Regions from separate parts of the Pseudoalteromonas sp. BZK2 genome, predicted to be linked through region 3. Evidence: predicted binding sites of a transcription regulator. Region 3 holds the regulator's gene; each other region holds the start of a gene.
What was found. Region 3 encodes sigma-54, which starts transcription at its own class of promoters, with help from an activator protein. Its sites were predicted from a motif close to GTTGGCACGNNNNTNGNNT; they were not measured.

Region 1: a site for sigma-54 is predicted at 1,254-1,272, ahead of BIZ38_RS15605 (BON domain-containing protein). Genes of this name have one in related genera too.
Region 2: a site for sigma-54 is predicted at 1,850-1,868, ahead of BIZ38_RS17310 (YggN family protein). Genes of this name have one in related genera too.
Region 4: a site for sigma-54 is predicted at 1,660-1,678, ahead of BIZ38_RS11560 (EF-hand domain-containing protein). Genes of this name have one in related genera too.

The regions. Positions count from the first base shown of each region.
Region 1 is NZ_JACSOG010000027.1:15,171-18,295, forward strand. Features, by position in the region: gene BIZ38_RS15600 (LiaF domain-containing protein) at 318-977, opposite strand; gene BIZ38_RS15605 (BON domain-containing protein) at 1,308-1,874, shown strand; gene BIZ38_RS15610 (YqaE/Pmp3 family membrane protein) at 1,932-2,090, shown strand; gene BIZ38_RS15615 (hypothetical protein) at 2,112-2,294, shown strand; gene BIZ38_RS15620 (hypothetical protein) at 2,345-2,554, shown strand; gene BIZ38_RS15625 (methyl-accepting chemotaxis protein) at 2,539-3,125, opposite strand, start outside.
Region 2 is NZ_JACSOG010000033.1:26,602-29,726, forward strand. Features, by position in the region: gene BIZ38_RS17290 (AzlC family ABC transporter permease) at 1-385, shown strand, start outside; gene BIZ38_RS17295 (AzlD domain-containing protein) at 382-681, shown strand; gene BIZ38_RS17300 (glutathione peroxidase) at 789-1,271, shown strand; gene BIZ38_RS17305 (PA3496 family putative envelope integrity protein) at 1,324-1,512, opposite strand; gene BIZ38_RS17310 (YggN family protein) at 1,904-2,704, shown strand; gene BIZ38_RS17315 (PLP-dependent aminotransferase family protein) at 2,771-3,125, opposite strand, start outside.
Region 3 is NZ_JACSOG010000041.1:17,105-20,229, reverse strand. Features, by position in the region: gene lptA (lipopolysaccharide transport periplasmic protein LptA) at 1-314, shown strand, start outside; gene lptB (LPS export ABC transporter ATP-binding protein) at 311-1,036, shown strand; gene BIZ38_RS18825 (RNA polymerase factor sigma-54) at 1,143-2,639, shown strand; gene hpf (ribosome hibernation promoting factor) at 2,666-2,953, shown strand; gene ptsN (PTS IIA-like nitrogen regulatory protein PtsN) at 2,957-3,125, shown strand, end outside.
Region 4 is NZ_JACSOG010000016.1:13,843-16,967, reverse strand. Features, by position in the region: gene BIZ38_RS11575 (energy-coupling factor ABC transporter permease) at 1-30, opposite strand, end outside; gene xthA (exodeoxyribonuclease III) at 27-836, opposite strand; gene BIZ38_RS11565 (exonuclease III) at 1,080-1,511, shown strand; gene BIZ38_RS11560 (EF-hand domain-containing protein) at 1,718-2,239, shown strand; gene scpB (SMC-Scp complex subunit ScpB) at 2,370-2,960, shown strand; gene rluB (23S rRNA pseudouridine(2605) synthase RluB) at 2,957-3,125, shown strand, end outside.

The sequences.
Region 1 (3,125 bases), on a different contig from region 3:
CTCTAAAGCGCAGCGTCTCATGATCTCTTTGTGATACTTTGGTTTTCTCTGTGTAGCGCGAAGCGCCTCTGTGCCCTCTGTGGTTCAATATGTTTTGCACAAAGAGAAGTGAATGAGAAGAGAATGAGTAAACCACAAGATCATTTTTTACTTCCTCTAAAGCGCAGCGTCTCTTAACCTCTTTGTGCGATTAAATGTCTTTGATGTAGGCGTGAAATTTATTTCGCGCGTTATCTTATTATATTGCACGATGTAAAACTGCGGCTACGATAACTAGCACCTAGCACCTAGCACCTAGCACCTAGCACCTCACAACTTTACTGCATCTTATTCATCTCTTTCCAACCGGCTTTTAGGCTGTTGGCAAAGCTGATGAACTTTTCTTTCATGGTACGTTTAACTGAAATCTCGACTGAGCCTAGCCATACATTACCTTCAATAGTGATGGTTGGGCCTTGGCCTTTGTTTAAGGCAACTGATTTATTCTCTACACTACCAATCACGCTAAATAATTTAGATACCACATTTACATGTTCTGGCACGTAGATTTCATCGTTACCTAAAATACAGTTCACGTAAATGGTGACATGCTGATGTTGGAAAATCGCTTCGCTAAAGTCGAGTTCGATTGAGCCTAGGCAGTTTGTGATGTGAATTTCTTTTGGTACTACCCATTGGCCGCTGCGCTCATTTGAGCCCAGAATACTGCGTAGCTGCAGGCTTTCGTTGTCGCTGCTGTGGCTGTAGTGAGGTTTAAATTGCGCATGCTTTTGCGATTTGTAGTCAATATCCGCTTTCAGATCTAAATCAGCAACAAGCTCAACCAGTACTTCGTTGCTGGTGGCTTCCATTGCCTGATCTAGGCGGCGTTCAAATGCTTCGGCTGAAATAACAGCATGACTGTAGTTATAAATGAGTTGATCAATGACTTCTTCTCTTACTTGATCGATTGGGCGGTCTTCAAGTTTAACGGCCATGGTAGTTCCCTGTTGTGATTTTAAAGGTGATTCTTTAGTTATTAATTACAAAGCAAAGCTTAGGCCAGATTTTATTTCTATATAAATCATGAGGTTGTCTTTTTAGACGAATAAGCAATTTCGTTAAATTAACCACAGATTAATAAAATCAGCAACTAAATGGTTATTTTTGCAACATTGTGAACATCTTACCGAGCAGCTTGTAAATCTTTACCGAAATGAATATAAATCACCGCTGAATAGGTATTTAACTTGCTGAAATTTAAGGGGTAAATAGTTGGCATCATAGTCGCATTACTTAAACTGTCTTTAATCAAAAGGAGAAAGATTATGAACACTTTTAACAAATCTATGATTGCGGCTTTAGTAATTGGTGCAACTAGCATGTCAGCTCAGGCAAGCAGCTGGGAAAATGAAAGTAAAGATGCTTGGATTGATGGTAAGGCGGAAACTGTGCTTCTTATGAACACAAACCTTAACAACTTTGACATCAACACTGATGTAACGAATGGCAAGGTTGTACTTACAGGTAAAGTTGATAGCGAATTAGATAAAGAGCTTGCTGAAGAGTTAGTTCTTAGCCTAGACGGTGTTAGCTCTGTTTATAACAAACTAACGGTTGTTAAAAACATGAAAGCTAAGCACATGAAATCAGACAAAGCTGATTCTGCAGAAAGCGACTTAACCGATGCAAAAATCAGTACTGTAATCACCACACGTTATTTATTTAACTCAGAAGTAGGTGGTACAGATATCGATGTTGATACCGACAACGGTGTAGTAACACTAAAAGGTACTGTTGAGTCTGATGCAGAAAAGCAATTAGCGGTAAGCATTGCTGAAAACGCTGAAGATGTTCGCAAAGTAATCGATGAATTAACGATTGTTGCTGAATAATAGCAAGCCCTATATAGCCCAGCTTTGGCTGGGCTTATCTTTTTCAAGGAGTGAGTCATGGATTTAATACGTATTATTTTATCGGTTTTAATTCCACCTCTCGGCGTATTTTTACAGGTAGGTTTAGGTGCGCAGTTCTGGATTAATATTCTTTTAACTCTATTAGGGTATATTCCAGGTTTGATTCATGCTGTGTATATCATCGCTAAGCGATAATCACCGCATTAACCTACAAGGATGGGTAATGGAGCACAGCAAGGAAGGGCTGTAGGAGTAACGGACGATAAACCGCAAGGAGTTTACAGTATGGATAATGTAACTAAGCACAAAGGACAACAAGGAAGTAACAAGGCGTTATGGAGTAGCGCACAATGGCAACGCTTTATGGATAAGGTGAATGGAGATGACAGCAAGGATTAAGCTTAGGCTTGGAGCCCAAACGGATGAAGCTAGCGTAAGGAGGAGACTATATGGAACAAGTACAAACGCAATCAAAACAAGGATTGACCAATAATGGAGTTGCTTTATGGAACAAGCAACAGTGGCACGAATTTATGGAACACGCGAAAGCGGTTGCGCCACGATTAACAGGGAAGGCTGACGATAAAAACCCGATGTCATCTTCAGGTGACATCGGGTTTTTAACTACTTCAGCAATTTATCTTTATAACTTAAATTGATTTACTGTCTTATTTAGAGACTCTGCTAACTCATTCAAATCACGTGCTTCATCCGCCAATTCATGGGCATGATCTGCAGTGCTATTCACTAAGTGATTAATCGCTGCCAAGCTATTGTTAATATCTTCTGCAACCACAGTTTGCTGCTCTGTCGAAGTCGCAATTTGATGACTTTGATCTTGCACATTTGTCACAGATTGCGCGATATCTTGCAATGCTTGCAATACAATTTGTGTTTGCTCAACTGAGCCTTCAGCACGCTCTTGACCTTGCTGCATCATGGTTGATGCTTGTTGGGCAATTTGCTGTAAACGGCTGATCATGTTGCGAATATCATCAGTAGATTCTTGCGTTCTGCTTGCTAGTGAACGAACTTCATCAGCAACAACTGCGAAACCTCGGCCTTGCTCGCCAGCACGGGCTGCTTCTATCGCCGCGTTAAGTGCCAGTAAGTTGGTTTGCTCAGCGATTGAGTTGATAACATCAACCACCGCGCCGATATTGCCACTTTCTTGCTCAAGACCCGCAACGACTTTAGACGCTTCACCAATGTGACTTGCAAGAGCGGTCA
Region 2 (3,125 bases), on a different contig from region 3:
TGTACTAACCGATGAATTATTTGCTTTTTCGCACCATCGCAAAGCGTACCGAACGAAAGTACGCCTTATTTATGCACTCAGTGCCGGTTTTAGTTTTTATATTGCATGGAATATCTGGACCTTGCTAGGTATTGTCGCAGGAAGCCTCCTTCCCGATTTAACACACCTAGGTCTTGATTTTGCCATCGCTGCCACGTTTATTGCTTTAGTTATTCCGGGTGTAAAGAACTTTGCAACACTGGCTACTGTGATCACCGCAGGCGTTGTTGCAACGCTATTAAAAAGTCAGGGCTTTCAACTTTGGCTTGTCACCGCGGCTCTTATCGCTATGACAGTGGGTTATCTAATTAGTCGCTGGCAAGCAAAAGAGGAGCATACACAATGATGATCACCATTTTATTAATGGCGTGTATCACCTTCTTCACACGTTACTTATTTTTACACCGCGCATTACCATTTAAAGTTGGCCCGAAAATGCAGCAATTTTTAAGTTTTAGCGCCCCTGCCGTACTCACCGCAATTTGGGTGCCCATTGTGTTTATTAATGACGAAGGGATAAATCTAGATTGGCAAAATCCTTACCTAAGTGCTGCTGTTGTGTCTGTTATCGTGGCCTATAAAACACATAACATATACTACACAACACTGGCAGGAATGGGATTATTTATAATTTTAAGTTAGCTGCGATGCTTATCCCCAAGTAAGAAAAGCCGCTGATTAAAATTTACCCTTTTAGAAAAATGCCAAGCAAGTTAGAATCAATGCAACAATAATAAAAAGTTATCACTATGAGCGAATTTCACCAACTCTCAGCTACCAGCCTACAAGGCCAATCCGTTGACTTTTCTGATTTTGAAAACAAGGTCGTACTTGTTGTAAACACTGCAAGTAAATGTGGCTTCACTCCACAATATGAAGGCTTACAAGCACTGCATGAAAAGTATCATGAGCAAGGCTTAGTAATAATTGGTTTTCCTTGTAACCAATTTGGTAAACAAGAGCCTGGGGACGCGAAGGAAATTAAAGAAGGCTGCCTCATTAACTACGGCGTTAGCTTTTTAATGATGAGCAAAGTCGATGTGAATGGCGAACATGCTCACCCTGTTTTTAGATACCTAAAATCAGAGTTACCGGGGTTTATCACCCGCAAAATAAAATGGAACTTCACCAAATTTTTAATTGGTAAAGATGGCAAAGCAATTAAGCGATATGCGCCACTCACAAAGCCTGAACAGCTCGAATCAGACATCGCAGCTGCACTGGGCAAATAACAAAGTCTAAAAGCAATAAAGAGGCAAATTGCCTCTTTATCTAAATTTATGCTTAGTCGTTCAAGTACTCGTCAAAGTCGTCATCGCCTAAGTTTCTGCGCAAGCGTTTTTGTTCAAGATAGTCTTCCAACTTCTTCTTAACGCGTTGCTTTTTCTTGTCGTGTTGATTACGCCCGACCATTTCGTACTCGTCTTCAACAAAATCGTCATCTAGCGCGTCATAACTAAATGTCTTACCCACAACCCACTCCATAAAGTGTTTGAGACCAATTCTTGAGATTAAAATTTGCTCGATGAATTGGCAAAGATTAAAAAGCTCAGTAGTAATTTAGTATCTAAAAAACCACCAAAATAAAGCCATACACCCATGCTAAATAGGTCATATGTCAATATTGTGAATAAATAGCGCTAAATTTGATTTCTGAAAAGTGAGAGTTTTTTATCGTTTCGATAAGAGTCATTTATGCATGTGTATTTTTTAGTTAATTTGACTAAAAAATGGTTAAAAAATTATTCCCCGCTATTTTTGAAAAAGCCTTAAAACACTACAAACTTTTGAATTAATTGAATTTATAAATTTTGGCATTCAATTTGATTATGTATTTGTGTCATTTCAAACAGGAAAGAAAAAAATGAAAAAGTTATTGTTAGTAAGTTCTTTATTTATCGCTACCGGCGCAATGGCTCATAACGATAATGATACAAATATTTCATTCAGCGGTGAGCAGTGTGATGTTGAATTTATAAATGATGTACGCATTACACCAAGCGAGTTAGAAGTATACACAGCCGATAATCGCACTATGAAAATCATCGATCAACACACTTTATATATCGATGGTCAAAGCGTGTCGCTTGATGCTTCACAACAGCAAGCAATTGTAGATTACTCAGACAGCTTACGCAGCCAACTTCCTGAAGTCGCCAATATCGCACTTGATGGCGTAAAAATAGCAGGCGTAGCAATTGAAGAAGTATCAAATGCTTTCAATATTGATGGCCTAAACGACATTTCAGAATTAATGGACGATATCAGTGTAGAAGTGCAAAACGCCTTCTATCAGCAAGGTGCGTTTACCATGGGTCAGCAAAATTTCGAAAAATTTGGCCAAAACTTTGAAGACCAATTCGATGAGCAAATTGAATCGGCTGTAGAGTCAGCCATGATGCAATCGATGGGCAGTATTTTAATTGCGCTAGGTTCTGAGCTTTTAGGTTCAGGTGGCGACATGGATGAGTTTGAGCAACGTATGGAAAACATGGGCGCACAAATAGAAGCACGCGTAGAAACACAGGCAGCTCAACTTGAAGAACGTGCAGATGCATTATGCGGCAGCTTTGCTGATATCGCTCATAAAGAGCAAGAGTTAGTGGTGCTAGTACCAGAGCTAAAAGAGTATCAACTATTTACTTTCAAACAGAATGCAGAGTAATTGACTAATTAACATCCCTGAACCAAAACACTTGGTCCTTTCGCGCAGAGCTTGCTCTGCGCTTTTTTATTTTTTGGCCAGCACAGTCAGCTGCGATAACGTTTTAATCGCCTGCTCTAAACTCTCAGACCAAGGCAAGCCATAACTTAAACGAAAACAGCTACGGTACTTTTTACCCGCTGAGAATATCAACCCCGGAGTAATACTGATCCCCGCCTCTAGTGCCAGATGAAATAACTTTACCGCATCATATTGGCTACCAAGGTCAACCCAGATAACACAGCCCCCTTGCGGGTTACTTATACGCGCACAACTTGGCATATATTGCTGCAGGCACCAAATCATACGTTCTTTATTGGTACTTAAGCGCTGTCTAAGCAAACGAATGTTACGGTCGTACTCACCGCTAGCTATAAACTCA
Region 3 (3,125 bases):
GCGGTGACACCGAAGGTACAGTCGAATTAATTATCGCTACAGGCAAACCAGCTTACTTCGAAGAAAAGCAAGCTGATGGTACCGTGATGAGCGCCAGCGCCGAAGAAGTTCGTTATGATGTTGCGAAACGCTTCTTAACACTCAATGGCGAAGCTGAAGTCACTCAAGCGGGTCAAAAAGTAACGGCAAAAAGCATTACCTATGATATGGCTCAACAGCTGATCAGCGCAGAAAAAGACGAAAACTCAACAGATCGTGTACACACTATTTTAGTGCCTGTAGAAAATAAAAAAGACGATAAAGGCCAACCATGAGCACATTAAAAGCAGAGCTTTTAGCTAAAAGCTACAAAGGCCGCCAAGTGGTTAAAAATGTCGGTCTTGAAGTTGAAGCGGGCAGTATTGTTGGCTTGTTAGGGCCAAATGGTGCAGGTAAAACAACGACCTTCTATATGATTGTAGGCCTCGTACCAAGCGACAAAGGAAAAATAAGCATCGATGATAACGATATCACGCTTTTGCCAATGCACAGCCGTGCGCGCTTAGGTATTGGTTATCTACCACAAGAGTCGTCTATTTTTCGAAAATTAACAGTTTACCAAAACTTGATGGCCATATTAGAGACCCGCAAAGATCTTAACAAAACAACGCGCGAAGAGACGCTTAACAACTTATTAGATGAATTTAGCATTCAACATATTCGCGATAGCCAAGGTATGGCACTGTCAGGTGGTGAACGACGCCGCGTTGAAATTGCACGTGCATTAGCCGCTAATCCTAAATTTATCCTTTTAGATGAGCCTTTTGCTGGTGTTGATCCTATTTCGGTGTTAGATATAAAGAAAATTATTGAGCACCTAAAAAATCGTGGTATTGGTGTACTTATTACTGACCATAATGTTCGAGAAACCCTTGATGTTTGTGAAAAAGCCTACATTGTTTCTCATGGGGAGCTAATTGCATCAGGGACACCTGAGCACGTATTAGCTGACCAAACTGTACGTGATGTTTATCTAGGCGAGCAATTCAGGCTGTAACCATTACGCCACCGACTAGAGCATCTGCTAGACTTATACAATGACAATAAATCGATAACAGTGTCTTCACCGTTACCGATAACTTAAAAAGGATTGTTAGGGATACATGAGGCAATCATTACAGCTGCGCATGGGCCAGCAACTTACAATGACTCCACAACTGCAACAAGCCATTCGCTTGTTGCAGCTCAGTACATTGGATCTCCAGCAAGAAATTCAAGAAGCGCTTGATAGTAATCCTCTGCTTGAAGTGGAAGAAGCGGATTACAACGAAGAAAGCATCGGTAAGAATGAGCAAAAAGCGGAGTCTGACGATGTACAAGTCAGCGCGTCTGCCGACGAAGCACCTAGCGAATTCGAGCAAGAAAGCAGTGATGCTCTGAGTAAGGATACGGTTAGCGATGACTTAGCTATGGATGTTACGTGGGATGAGTACATGAGTGCCGCCCCATCAACATCGTCTGGGCCAATGCCTGAAGACGAGTCTATTTACCAAGGTGCTTCAACAGAAACACTGCAAGAATATTTAATGTGGCAACTACAGCTCACACCATTTAGTCCTACCGATGAAGCGATTGCCGTTGCCATCGTTGAAGCTATCGATGACTCAGGTATTTTAACGGTTAGCTGCGAAGATATTGTCGAAAGCTTTAATCAAAATAATGATGAAGAAGAAATCGAACTTGATGAAGTTGAAGCTGTCTTAAAAAGAATACAGTTATTCGATCCAGTTGGTATCGGCGCGCGAAGTTTACAAGAGTGCCTGTGTATACAACTTCGTCAATTCGATGCCAATACGCCATATTTAGCTGAAACTAAAATGGTTTTATCTGAGCATATCGAATTATTAGCAAGTCGCGACTATCGCACTTTAATGAAAAAGACTAAGCTTAAAGAAAACGAGCTTAAAGAAGTGATGACGCTCATTCACAGCTTAAATCCTAAGCCTGCGGATAGCATAGTACGCGAAGAATCTGAGTACGTCATACCCGATGTATCAGTGAAAAAAGTGAAAGGCCGCTGGGTAGTCGAGTTAAACCCAGATTGTATGCCAAAAATTAGAGTGAATAGCCAATATGCAGCGATGTCTCGCTCTGTTAAATCAAGTAGCGACAGCCAATTTATTCGTTCTCACTTACAAGAAGCAAAGTGGTTTATTAAGAGCTTAGAAAGCCGTAACGATACTTTACTAAAAGTGACCAACTGTATCGTGCAACAACAGCAAGCTTTCTTTGAACATGGCCCAGAAGCAATGAAGCCAATGGTGCTAAACGATGTCGCTGAAATGGTCGAAATGCATGAATCGACGATTTCTCGGGTTACAACACAAAAATATATGCATACCCCAAGGGGAATTTTTGAGTTGAAATATTTCTTCTCAAGCCATGTCAGCACCGAAAATGGTGGTGAGTGTTCTTCTACAGCAATTCGCGCTTTAATCAAGAAGTTAGTTGCTGCAGAAAACTCGGTTAAACCATTGAGTGATAGCAAAATTGCAGATATATTGGCTGAGCAAGGAATTAAAGTAGCTAGACGTACAATTGCAAAATATCGTGAGTCTCTAGCAATACCTCCGTCTAATCAGCGTAAAAGTCTGATTTAGACGTTTTACATAGAAGGAAAATGCTTATGCAACTAAATTTAACTGGTCGTCACGTAGAAGTCACTGATTCATTAAGAGACTATGTAAACACTAAGTTCGCAAAACTAGAAAGGCATTTTGATCATATTAATAATGTTCATGTCATTTTAGATGTAGAAAAATTAAGCCAAAAAGCAGAAGCAACTTTACATGTAAACGGAGGCGAGTTGTTCGCTTCTACAGAACATCAAGATATGTACGCAGCAATTGACTCATTGATCGATAAACTTGATCGCCAAGTCATTAAGCATAAAGAGAAATTAGCTCGACATTAAATTATGAAACTTAGTTCACTTACTAATCAGGACTGCAGCAAAGCTGCGGTCCTTTTTAATAGCAAAAAAAGAATTCTTGAGTATATTAGCGAGTTAGCTCACCAGCAGTTTCCTCATTTATCTCAACAAGATATCCTAGATGCTTTTCTGAACAGGGAAAAGTTAGGTAGTA
Region 4 (3,125 bases), on a different contig from region 3:
AGGGAGCTGCCATTGCAATGTGTCTATCATGCGTTAAATGTTGACCAAATTGGCGCATGATCAGATGGTTTTTCGATACCTCGCAATTCGTAATCGATACCAGACTCAACACAACGCTCAGCAAGAGCTGGAGTTGCTAAGATCACATCAATACGTAGACCACGGTTGTCATCAAAACCTTTTGAGCGGTAATCAAACCACGAGTATTGCTCAGTTTTTTCTGGGTAAAGTTCACGGAAGGTATCTTTAAAGCCCCAGTTTAATAAAGTGCTTAACCATTCACGCTCTTCAGGTTGGAAAGAACACTTACCTGTTTTTAACCAGCGCTTACGGTTTGGTTCACCAATACCAATGTCGAGATCGGTCGGTGAAATATTAATGTCGCCCATCACAATAACATCTTGATCAGCCGTGTGGTTATCTTCTAAGTGAGTCATTAAATCTTTATAGAACTGACGCTTATAAGGGAATTTGGTTTCGTGGGCAATATTATCCCCTTGCGGGAAGTAGCCATTCATCACCGTTAGGTCACGACCATTTTCTTGTGTCACGGTAACACTGATCATACGACGCTGTGATTCGTCGGTATCGGTTGCAAAGCCTTTAACAACTGATTTTGGCTCTTGTTTACATAACATTGCCACGCCGTAATGTGCTTTTTGACCGTGAAAATAAACGTGATAACCCATTTTTTGCACATCTTCGAGAGGGAAGGCCTCATCATGTACTTTGATTTCTTGTAAGCCAATAATATCTGGTTGATGTTTATCAATTACGGCTTGCAATTGGTGTAAACGAGCGCGCAGGCCGTTAATGTTAAATGAGATTACCTTCATGGTGCACCTATTATTTTTGTTTCAGTGTTTAGCGCAATTCTATCATCAAACTAGGGCTTATTCATGAGCTAATTACGAAAATCAAATTGGGTAAATGTTGATCAATTGCTGCTTAATTTAAAAACATTGTTAACTCACTATTAATTATTAAATTAAATAAATAATTCAGTTGATCTGCTTATTTTTGTTTATATAATGCGCGCAAACCACCCGTTCATATTATGTACTATTTAAAGGTAAACCATGAAAAAACAATTAGTGATGCTTTCTCTTGCATGTATCTCATTTGGCTCATTAGCAAGCAACCCGCACTACTTTTCAGCTGATAACAGTATTGAATCGAAGTTATGTAGCTTAAGTGCAAACGAAGGGTTTACCGCTGCACGTAAAGAAGCAGCAAAGCATGGCATTTCAATGTCACGTTTTTCAAAAAGCATTTTATGTAACGGTACTGACATTCGTGAAATTGCAAAAAAAGCACAATCACAAGAAGTAGTAAAAGCAGCGGTTGAAGTGTTTGCTAAAAATGAGCAAAAAGAAACTCAACTTTGCATCACTGCACTTAAAAAAGGTTTAACACCTGTGCGTGAAAAAATTGGCAACTTAAACACGTTAAAATGTAATGGCGAAGCAGTAACAGACTTCGTTAAGCGTTACCAAAACGCAGCTATCTAATAACGGCATTTTTGTTATTTGTAAAAAGCGCTCTTCGGAGCGCTTTTTTTATGAAAAAATTACAGCAACCTATGAAAAGCTTGCTAAATCATAGGCTTAACAGTAACTTAACTAGATTGTAAGTGCTTGATTTTAGTCAATAAGGCATTTTGGCATTCAACTTGAAATAGTCTAATTGAATCTAATCGACTACAAGGAAATGTCTTATGAAAAAGTTAACTTTAGCATCTACAATTTTAGCAGCACTAAGTCTTTCAGCATGTTCTGCAAGTAACTCTTTAGCAAAAATCGACAGCGATTTTGGCAGTCTAGATAATGACAATGACGGCTATATCTCTAAGGTAGAAGCTGACGATGATGCAATTTGGGAGCATTTTTCAAACATCGATACCAATATGGACGAGCAAATCAGCCGTACTGAATTTAATGCATACATGCAATTAAATACAGGCAAGGTGGCAGCTGATAGTGAGGTATCTGAATCAGCATTTAAAGCTGAAATCGCTAAATTTGACCCAATCGAAAATGATTTTAAATCGTTAGATAACGACAAAAATGGTTATGTTTCAATTGAAGAAGCCGATGACGACGATATCGCAAATCACTTTGGCTATATGGATAGCAACAAAGATAAGCGTATAAGCCGCACTGAGTTTGTTAATTACATTAGCAAATATGGCAGCGACGTTGCCGAAGATGATGCCCTTGAAATGGTTAAAAATAGCTAATTTCAAAATTCATTCGTAAATATCCCCCAAAGCCAGTGTTTTACACTGGCTTTTTTACAATAATTTTTCCAACCTTGGCCGACTTCTGTCATAATAGAGCGTTAGTGATTTAAAATGACCTTTAGTAGCAATGGCCACAAAACGTATCAGTGATGAACAGTTAGTCGAAATCATAGAAGCCGCGATTTTTGTTGCTGGAAAACCTGTGTCTAAACGTCATTTAAAAGAGACAGTATTAGCTGATTTAAGCGTATCTATGCCGCGCATTAATAATGCAATTGAACAAATTCAAACGCATTATCAAACCCGAGGCATTAAGCTTGTTGCAGTAGGCAGCGGTTACAGGTTTCAAGCCTGCGCTAGTTTAGCGCCTTGGCTGGCAAACTTATGGCAAGAGCGCGCACCTAAATACTCACGAGCACTACTAGAAACGTTATCCTTGATTGCCTATAGACAACCTATTACCCGTGGTGAAATTGAACAAGTACGGGGGGTTGCTGTTGGCTCAGGAATAATTAAAACCTTATTAGAAAGAGAGTGGGTTAGGGTTGTTGGCCATAAAGAGGTGCCTGGACGCCCAGCGTTGTATGCCACAACATCCGCTTTCTTAGATTATTTTTCATTAGCTGGTTTAGATGAATTACCGCCGTTACCTGAACTTCAGGAGAGTAAAATCAACCAGTTATTGAGCGATCCTTCTGTGAGAGAACTATCTGAATGAGTAATGTAGAAACTGAAAAGTTACAAAAAGTATTAGCCCGTGCTGGAGTGGGTTCACGTCGTGAAATGGAAAAATACATCGATGCCAACCGTGTGAGCGTAAATGGTAAAGTGGCACGTTTAGGCGACCGTGTTGAAGCAACCGATGTAATTCGCGTTGACGGGC